One region of the Rheinheimera fenheensis genome, then DNA from elsewhere that is predicted to be linked to it. Evidence: predicted binding sites of a transcription regulator. Region 1 holds the regulator's gene; each other region holds the start of a gene.
What was found. The regulator sigma-54, encoded in region 1, starts transcription at its own class of promoters, with help from an activator protein. The targets are predictions, from matches to a motif close to TGGCANGNTNCNTGCTT.

Region 1 (3,279 bases):
GCGCCTGACATTGTTCTTCGGGTATTAAAATAGCGCAAAAAATATCTACCGGCTGATTGTCTATTGCATCAAAGGGGATGGCCTCTTTACTGACCACAAAGACCAGTACCGGCTGGGTCACGGACTTTAATTTGCCGTGCGGTATGGCGATACCGCCACCGATGCCGGTAGAGCCAAGCTTTTCCCGTGTCATCAGGGCTTCCAGGATACTGTACTCGGTCATGTCAGGCAGCTGTTGATGCGCCAGCTCGGCAATGTACTCGAGGATCCGTTTTTTGCTATTAAAAAGAACTGCACTTTTAGTGCAGTTCTCAGCAAGCATTGCAGTTAGATTCATCATGTCAGGTTAGTGTCGGGCTATTTTCTCTTTATGCTTAATCACCTGGCGATCGAGTTTATCTATCAGCTGGTCGATAGCGGCATACATATTTTCATCTTCAGAAACCGCAAAAACTTCACCGCCGTTCAGGTGGAGCTTGGCTTCAGCAATCTGTTTCAATTTTTCCACGTTTAGGATCACATGTACATTGTTTATATGATCAAAATGGCGTTCCAGCTTAGCAAACTTGCTGTCCACGTACTCTTTTAAGGCTTCAGTAATTTCAACATGGCGACCAGTTAGATTGATTTGCATAGACATATTCCTTCTTTTAGGCTTATTTACAGCAAGGTCTTGCGTTGATTTGACGGTGGAATAAACAGCGATTCACGGTATTTGGCAATGGTGCGTCGTGCTACGTTAATTCCTTGCTCCAGCAAAATATCGGCCATCTTACTGTCACTCAGCGGTTTGGCCGGGTTTTCCGCCGCCACTAATTTTTTAATAAACGCCCTTATGGCAGTTGACGAACATTCACCGCCACTCTCTGTACTAACATGACTGGAAAAAAAGAATTTAAGTTCAAAGATCCCTCTGGGTGTGTGCATATACTTTTGGGTGGTAACCCGGGAAATGGTGGACTCGTGCATGCCAACCATTTCTGCTACGTCATTCAACACCATCGGCTTCATGGCCTCTTCACCATGCTCAAAAAAGGCCTGCTGTTGTTGCACAATACAATTGGCCACTTTTAATAAAGTTTCGTTACGGCTTTCCAGACTCTTTAAAAACCATTTAGCCTCCTGCAGATGTGAACGTATAAACTGGCTGTCGGACGCATTTCGGGCTGTTCTTGACATCGCCGCGTACTGCTGGTTAATGCGCACTTTTGGCATCGCGTCCGGGTTTAGCTCAACCTGCCAGCGACCTTTTACCTTAGTCACACTCACATCCGGTATCACGTACTGCTGTTCTTGTCGTATCACATCAGCGCCGGGCCTTGGGTTTAAACTGTGGATCAGCCGCATCACTTCTTTCAGTTCATCCTCTTTGAGTTTAGTCACCCGCATCAAAGAACGAAAGTCACGATTGGCTAAAAATTCAGTGTGGTCTCGGATCAGGCTTTGCGCCTCACTGAGAAAGGGAGTGGCCGGATCGAATTGACGTAGCTGTACCAACAAACACTCCTGCACCGAACGGGCACCTACGCCAACCGGGTCAAATAACTGAATGCGTTTGATTACGGCTTCTACTTCATCGGCTTCTACCTCTGGCAAGCCGAGTGAGTCGAGAATATCTTCGCAGCTGATGGTTAATAAGCCATTGTCATCGATGGCTTCAATAATAATCTCGGCGATGGCGCGGTCGGTGTCAGTAAAGGGTGTAAGCTGCATTTGCCAGCGCAAATAATCCTGCAGGGTTTCACTGGTTTCACCCTGATAGACATAATCGTCATCCGGATTGCCGGCGCTACCGGCACTGACCGGTTCTGCACTAACCAAATCATCCCAGTTGTTGTCCAGCGGTAAGTCTTCCTGAATATTTTGCTCGGTCATCGCCTCGCTGCTGTCAGGCTCGCTGGGTTCAAAGCTGTCATCCGGATTATGATCGACGTCGGCCGCTTTGGTGTCAGATAGGTCGATGTGCTCTTTGGGTTCAGGGTTAAAGCTGTCGAATTCGTCTTCGGCTTCCAATAAGGGGTTAGCGTCTAGCGCTTCCTGAATTTCCTGCTGCAACTCTATCGTCGACAACTGTAACAGGCGAATTGCCTGTTGCAATTGTGGCGTCATGGTTAGCTGCTGTCCTAAGCGAAGTTGCAAAGAGGGTTTCATCTACTTCTACCGTTCTCCTGAATCACACGCTGTTGTTGTTTTTTGCTAACTATAGCCTGAATTGCTCGCCAAGGTATACATCGCGTACTTTCTGATTAGCCAGCACGTCTTGTGGTGCACCGGAGGCAATCAGCTCGCCATGACTGACAATGTAGGCGATTTCACACACATCAAGGGTTTCACGCACATTATGGTCGGTAATCAGTACCCCAATGCCCCGTTGCGCCAGGTGCTGAATAATTTTTTTAATGTCTAATACTGAAATAGGGTCAACACCGGCAAAGGGCTCGTCCAGCAGGATAAAGGCCGGATTAGCCGCCAGAGCGCGGGCAATTTCTACCCGGCGCCGCTCGCCACCGGATAAGCTCATGCCCAAGCTATGTTTGATGTGGCCGATATGAAACTCTTCGAGTAAATCGTCGGCAATTTCCTCCCGTTGGGTGCGGCTTAAGTCTTTACGGGTTTGCAAAATAGCCAATAAATTATCGTACACGCTAAGCTTGCGGAAAATAGAGCTTTCCTGTGGCAAATAGCCGATACCGCAACGTGCCCGCTCGTGGATTGGGCTGAAGGTAATGTCCTGTTCATTAAGGCTGATATGGCCTTTATCAGAGGGCACCAAACCCACAATCATGTAAAAGGTGGTGGTTTTACCGGCCCCATTTGGGCCGAGCAAGCCAACAATCTGGCCGGCGTTCACCGACAGGCTGACATCCTTTACGACTTGCCGGCCTTTATAACTTTTAGCCAGATGTGAGGCGACTAACTTCATGGATTGTTCTTTTCCTCTGGCGTAAAAATGGTGGTGACCCGCTTAGAGTCGTTACTTTCGGCACTGAGCTGCTTTTTCTCGACGTTATAGCGGATAACCGAGGCTTTTACTACACTGCCACTTTGTGTCAGTTCGGCATCGCCGCTCAGCGTCAGGGTGCGGCTGGAAGGCTCGTAACGCATTTGCGCTGCCGTAGCGGTTACCGGCTGGCCGTTATCCAGTTGCTGTGAGTAACTTACCGGGCTGCCGGTTGCGGTATACACCTCTTTACCCTTGCCGGCACTGGCATCAATTTCCAGTTGATCGGCTTTCATTTGTAAAGAACCTTGCGTTATCAGCACGTTAGAGCGGTAGGT
Region 2 (3,279 bases), on a different contig from region 1:
TAAAACGCAGGCCAGAAGCTTTTGACTCTTTTTATATTCAGTTTGCTAATGACACTGACTTTGAACTGGCACAGCAGATCGCCTTTAGCATTTTACAGCACTTGGACGGCGTTGTTGGCTCGGTAAACTTAATGGATCAGCGCCGGTTATTATCGATGATGGCGCCAAATCCTAATGGTAAAGCCAAGCATGTCGCGATGTCGTCACAGCAAGTTGCGCAATTAGCCAAACAATACGACACACCCGGCTGGATGCTAGTGGGTACCCTTTATGGCCAGCAGTCGGTCGTTAAGGCCGCGCGCAAAGAGGTGCGCCGTTTTGTGGCGGGCCGCGCTAAACGCTTGCTGTTTTCTGGCGGCGCACTGTTACGTGTCGCACGCACTGTGTTGAATATCTTGCCGGAAAATCAGCTTGCCGGGGTTAGGGCGATGTTAGCGTCGCTCGATTTAGGTATAGAGATTATGCAAGGCAAACCCAATCAGGTGGCATTGCCATTAGCTTATTGGCGTAATCCGACGGCATCAAAGGACACCGCATTGCATCCTGCCCGTGATGGCTGTGGTTTGCTCTGGTATGCCCCTCTTATCCCGATGAGAGCCGACAGCATGCGGCAGTTTATCAGCATGGTGCGTGAGGTGTGCCCTCGTTATGGTATTGAGCCGATGATAACCTTCACCAGCTTAAAATATGACACAGTAGACAGCACGGTACCTATAGTATTTAACCGCCAGGATGAGGAGGCAATCCGTTTGGCACAGCAGTGCTTACAAGAGTTAGTGTCCCGCGGGCTTAAATCTGGCTGGGTGCCATATCGGTTAAATTTACAACAGCAACGAGAGTTACTTGATGCCAACTCGCCATACTGGCAAACCGTACACAAGTTAAAACAGGCGATAGATCCGCATAATATTATTAGTCCGGGTCGCTATGACCCCGGTTACTTTTCAATAAAGTAGCCTGGCGGCAGCTTTGTACATCGCTGGCTTAATTGCAGTAAAAAAAGCCCTGATTAACAGGGCCTTTTTCTGGTGTTACTTATTAAGCGGCTTTTTTACGCATTACGCCAAGGCCCACTAAACCCGCACCGAACAGGAATAAAATACCTGGTTCAGGGATTGAGTCACCACGTAATTGACCATTACCGTTGGTAGAGAATTGTGCTGTAGGGTCCAACTGTCCAGAAGCATTGGTAAATGATGCGTTACCAGAGTACAGGAAGTCAGCTGTTGCGCCACCTGGTGCCGTAAACAGATCAGTATCAAAATTACCAAAGGCCGCACCACCAATTACGCTTAAAAACGCTTCGGCAGAACCGGTAAAAATACCACCTTCAAGGAAGTTTAACGTTGTAGACTCGCCCAAATCATTGGTGAAAGTCTCTGCAATTGCTGATAGCCACAGGTTGCCTGTTGCTGCTTCACCTGGGTTGGTAAGATTCGGATTGCCAACGAATGGCGCTGTATCATCCAGGTAGAAGTTAACCCAACCACCAGTGAACAACGGACGTGGCTGTGGGTTTAATGACGCAGATAAACCTGTTACTTCGAAGCCACCAAAGGTGTACGTTAAGCGGCATGGGTAATTAGTACAAAAATCAACTTCACCTGTACCATTGATAACGTCAATAAAACCATAACCAACCAGGACATCGCCTACACCCGCTGCACCTACAGCGATAGCATCAGCAGGGTTTGGCACAACGCCAATATTACCAACGCCAACACCCGCGGTGGGTGAGCCGGCACCAACATACCATTGGGCAAACTTAGTTTGTGCAGTGAAGTCATCCAGAGGTGGGAATGCCTGACTAAAGTCCGGATCCCAGGTTACGCCGCCAACGGAAACGTTGCCAGCGATAGCGGGGGCTGCAGAACAGCTTAATGCAATCCCTGCCAGTAGTGCTTTGTAAATGTTTCTCATTTTCTGCTCCCTACGAGTTAATCGGGTTAGGTAATCATTACCTTGCCTTAAGTAAGCAGGATATGTGCCATGGTGAGGTTTTGTTTTTATATTATTGATTTTATTGAATATTTATTATTTTTGATTAATTTTTGCGCCGATAAAAAAGGCCATGTGTAAAGTAATTTGACATGGCCTTTTGATGGGTGAGAAAGGGCTAATTAAGCTGTTGTTGTAGCTCAGACACTGTGTTTTGTAATACGGCATCCTCGGTACGAACTTTCGCGAGTATCTCTTTGGCTGCAGTATTATTGCCGGACGCAATTAACGATTTTACGTAGTTAATTTGTACTTCTGCGTTATCTGGCCGTAATGTCAGAGACTGTTTAAATTGCGTATTGGCTTTGTCATATTGTTTTAAGGCAAAAAGCACCTTGCCATAGGTGTCAAGGACATCCGGATGCTTGTTGTTAAGGCTTACTGCCAGCTCGGCGTGTTGCAGGGCGGTTTGCACCTTTCCTGCCTGCAACAGTGCCCAGGCATAGTTATTCTGTGCAACAAAGTTTTCAGCGTGTTGGCTGATAATATCGGCATAAACATCACTGGCTTTTGCGGCATCCTCTTCAAGCAGTAAGTTAGCGTAATAAAACTTCAGCCCGGTATGGATGTCGCCGTGCTTAGCGAAATGTTGCTCAATAAAATTAACTGCTTTGCGATATGATACATCTTTTGCGTAGGCTTCTGCTAATGCAATAGCCGTGATGGGGTCAGGCACCTTAGCATAGGATTGAGTCAGGCTGTTAATGCCCGGTGTAATTTGCCCGTTGAGTAACTGAACCCTGCCGTAATGAAACAACACTTCTGCACTTTCTTGCATTTCTTTGGGCATTTTTTCATAAGCAGCAATAGCTGTCGGGTAACTGCCTTGCTCAATTGCGACGGCCATTTTTACTTTGAGCATGGCCGGTTGATTAGGGTTCAATGCTAAAGCTTCATCAATCACCTTAGCGGCTTGCGGGTATTGCTTGTGATAGGCCAGCATATTGGCGTACATCAGCCCGGCTAACTGATTCTTCGGAAACTGTTTGTACCATCGCTCAGAGAGGGTTAATGCTTCAGCACGGTTACTGGTTTGAATATACGCATTGGTTAACAATGTATACAGGTTTTGCGTTAACTCTTGATGTTGTTTGGCAATGGGCTCAAGTAACGTGATAACTTTATCGAACGTTTGTTGCCGCTGATACATCGCTGCCAATAATAAACGGATTTCGTTGTTGTCGGGATGTTCCCGTTGTGCTTTTTCGACAACGGCTAAGCCTTGCTCTGGCTTGCCCTGCCGATTTTGCGACTCCTGATACGTAACCAATGCCGGTAAAA
Region 3 (3,279 bases), on a different contig from region 1:
AGCAACATTATAGCGCTGAGCAGTTGGCGCAGCGCCAATGGCAATTACAGGCCGAGCCAACTGTGGCACAAGGTGGCTGCCTGGTCGAAACCGCCAAATCCAGTGTCGATCGCTCACTGGCGCAGCGCTTACAGGGCAGTCTGGAGCATTTTTTACAGCTGCAGCAGTTAGCTGATAGCAGCAGCGCCGCAGATGGAAACGACATAGCGGCCTCTCTGGCAGACAATACAGTGCAAACGATTAGCGACGATGATAGTACCGCTGCGGAGCCCGGGCATGACGGCCAATAAACCGCTAATACAGTTTTTACGCCAGCAGCAGGGCTTTATTCACAGCTCCCGCCCGGCGGTGGCTGGCCATTTAGTGCGTGTGGTGGGGTTAACACTGGAAGCGACCGGCTGCAGCGCTGCTATTGGCCAACCTTGTAGCGTGGAAACCGCGCGCGGCAATATTATGGCCGAAGTGGTGGGCTTTGCTAATGAACGTATTTTTTTAATGCCCAAGGACGATGTGTCCGGTGTGGTGCCCGGCGCCAAAGTCACGCCACTGCTGAACTACAAAGGCGTGCCGCTTAGCATGAATTTACTCGGCAGGGTTATTGATGGCGTGGGTACACCACTGGATGGTAAAGGCCCTATTGCCGCTAACCAGTTTGGTGGTTCTAAAGCGCGGCCTATTAACCCCTTACACCGCCGGCCGATTAAACAGCCGCTTGATGTTGGCGTACGCGCGATTAATAGCATTCTCACTGTCGGTAAAGGGCAGCGTATGGGGCTGTTTGCAGGATCGGGCGTGGGTAAAAGCGTTTTGCTGGGTATGATGACCCGTGGCACGGCTGCTGATGTTGTAGTGGTGGGGCTGGTAGGCGAGCGTGGCCGCGAGGTCAAAGAGTTTATTGATGAGATATTAGGTGAAGAGGGTAAGGCGCGCTCGGTCGTTATCGCAGCACCTGCCGATGTGTCGCCGCTGATGCGGTTAAAAGGCTGCGAAACCGCCGTACAGGTCGCCGAGTATTTTCGCGACCAGGGCCTGGATGTGCTACTGCTGATTGATTCTATTACCCGTTATGCCCAGGCACAGCGGGAGATTGCCTTGGCAGTGGGGGAGCCGCCAGCAACCAAGGGCTATCCGCCCTCGGTATTCGCCAAATTGCCGGCGCTGGTGGAACGTGCCGGTAATGGCAGTGGTAATCAGGGCTCGATTACCGCTTTTTACACTGTGTTGTCTGAAGGCGACGATTTACAAGACCCTATAGCTGATGCGTCACGCGCCATTCTCGATGGCCACATTGTCTTGTCGCGGGCGCTGGCCGACGCCGGCCATTTTCCGGCGGTTGATGTGGAAAAATCCATCAGTCGCGTTATGCCGGCAGTCACCAGCAGTGAGCACCAGTTAATGGCCCGCAGTGTTAAACAGTTGTATGCCAGCTACCAGCAAAGTAAAGATTTAATCGCCATCGGCGCTTACGTGCGCGGCAGCGACCCGCAGCTGGATAAAGCCATTGGCATGATGCCCAATATCAACCGCTTTTTGCAGCAGGGTATGCATGATGTCATCACTTACGATGACAGCCTGCAAGCGCTGAGTAATTTGGTTCCGCAAGCTCGGAGTAACGGCGCATGATGTCACAGCGTTTTAATATGCTGATTAAAATTCAGCAGGATCGTGAAGAAAAACTGCAGGCATTGTTTGTCAAAGCCCAGCAATTTTATGCCCAGGCCGAGCAAAAATATCAGGGCCTTGCCAATTACCGTACTGAGTATATTCAGCAAAGCCAGCAGCAAGGCAGCGCCGGTTTGCAAAGCCGTCAGTACAACCAGTTTGTTAACTTTATTGCCAAGCTGGATCAGGCTATTTCGCTGCAGGCAAAGGCTGTACAGCAAGCCAAGGCCGCCGCCGAGCAGCGCAAGCAAAGCTGGCTGGCGATGCAGAAAAAACGCAAAGCACTGGAGCTTTTAGTGCAGCGTAACGACTTAGCAGAGCTGCAAAAACAACTGAAACAAGAGCAAAAAAATGCCGACGAGTACGCCAGCCAGGAGTTTATGCGCCAGCAAGCGCTGGCGGAGGTGTAACGGTTAAGCAGCAATTGATGGGCTTTAACAAACTGGCCTGAAACTTGAATGACAAAACGCATTGCCACAGCTAAGTATCGCGTTTAAATAGCAGCGCGTTGCAGGAGAAAAGTATGACACAAGGCTTACAGCTTTCGATCCTGATGACAGGGGCAGATACCGCGCTGTTATCCGACGCTATTGCATCGGAGGCCGATAGCCTATCTGTTGAGGGTGGTCTGGCATTTGGCGATATGTTAGGGCAGCTGGTTTCACCGGCAAAAAACGGCCAGGATAGCAAAGGGCGGCAATTGCCTGCCGATATCAGTTTGTTATCTGCAGTTAGTCAGGCCGTGACAGCCGCTACCGAGGCGGGTGCCTCAGAGATGCTGGTAACTGATGAAGAATCGGCTGCGGGCAGTGAACTTACCGCCAGTATCCTGGCACAACTTAGCTTTGCTGCGGTTAGCGCAGACGCTAAAACCGATGGCGAAAAAGCTGTTGCGAATAGTGCTGCTGAATTGGCAACCAATGCAGATGCAGCAACCACTGAAGATGCCACTGAGACAGATGCCGTTAAAGCAAAACCTGCTGTGCCTGAACTGACGCTATCAAATGGTAAGCCAGAAGCTGAAGTTCTGTTGTCGGCAGCGCAAGGCAAGTCAGAAGCGGATGCAGATACCGAATTATCCGCTGCGGCGAAGACAAAAAAGCTGAACACAGAGGCTGATGTAAAGCTGTCCGCTCAACAGGGTAAGCTGGCAGAGGAAAAACGAGTTACCCAGACTGTTGCACCAAATGATGATATGACTGCTGCAGTACAAACACAGCAGGCACAAACAGACGCTGCAACGCAGGCCGCCAATAAACAGATGGGTGTAGAACAGACGCTACTGAGTGGCGCTGGACAGGATAGCAAGGCACAAAAAGTAACTGCCACAGCAAGTAGCAAAACAGCACTGCAGGCAGCGAAGGCGGTGAGTGCCGAACAGCCAGGTCAGGGGGGAAAGCAAGGCCCTTTGACGGCGAATGTCACTGATCAGCAACTGCGGACAGGTGAGCCATCTGAGGCGGTACTTAATAGTGACAACCAAAGCGCCAAAACGGTGACATTGGCCAATCAGCCTGCAGGGCAGGCCGCAGATAAAGCTGCGAGCAGTGCGGCAAAGTCTGGCACTGAAGACAACCCGCAATCATCCCAGCAGCGGCAACAGGGTTCAGCGGCACT

Region 2: a site for sigma-54 is predicted at 1,974-1,990, ahead of ABGI61_RS14150 (PEP-CTERM sorting domain-containing protein). Genes of this name have one in related genera too.
Region 3: a site for sigma-54 is predicted at 2,106-2,122, ahead of ABGI61_RS07870 (flagellar hook-length control protein FliK). Genes of this name have one in related genera too.

The regions. Positions count from the first base shown of each region.
Region 1 is NZ_JBDPJM010000001.1:271,071-274,349, reverse strand. It holds gene ptsN (PTS IIA-like nitrogen regulatory protein PtsN) at 1-322, opposite strand, end outside; gene hpf (ribosome hibernation promoting factor) at 347-634, opposite strand; gene ABGI61_RS01090 (RNA polymerase factor sigma-54) at 661-2,151, opposite strand; gene lptB (LPS export ABC transporter ATP-binding protein) at 2,201-2,923, opposite strand; gene lptA (lipopolysaccharide transport periplasmic protein LptA) at 2,920-3,279, opposite strand, start outside.
Region 2 is NZ_JBDPJM010000011.1:47,163-50,441, reverse strand. It holds gene ABGI61_RS14155 (FAD-binding oxidoreductase) at 1-956, shown strand, start outside; gene ABGI61_RS14150 (PEP-CTERM sorting domain-containing protein) at 1,039-1,920, opposite strand; gene prsT (XrtA/PEP-CTERM system TPR-repeat protein PrsT) at 2,117-3,279, opposite strand, start outside.
Region 3 is NZ_JBDPJM010000004.1:118,832-122,110, reverse strand. It holds gene fliH (flagellar assembly protein FliH) at 1-290, shown strand, start outside; gene fliI (flagellar protein export ATPase FliI) at 277-1,623, shown strand; gene fliJ (flagellar export protein FliJ) at 1,620-2,072, shown strand; gene ABGI61_RS07870 (flagellar hook-length control protein FliK) at 2,186-3,279, shown strand, end outside.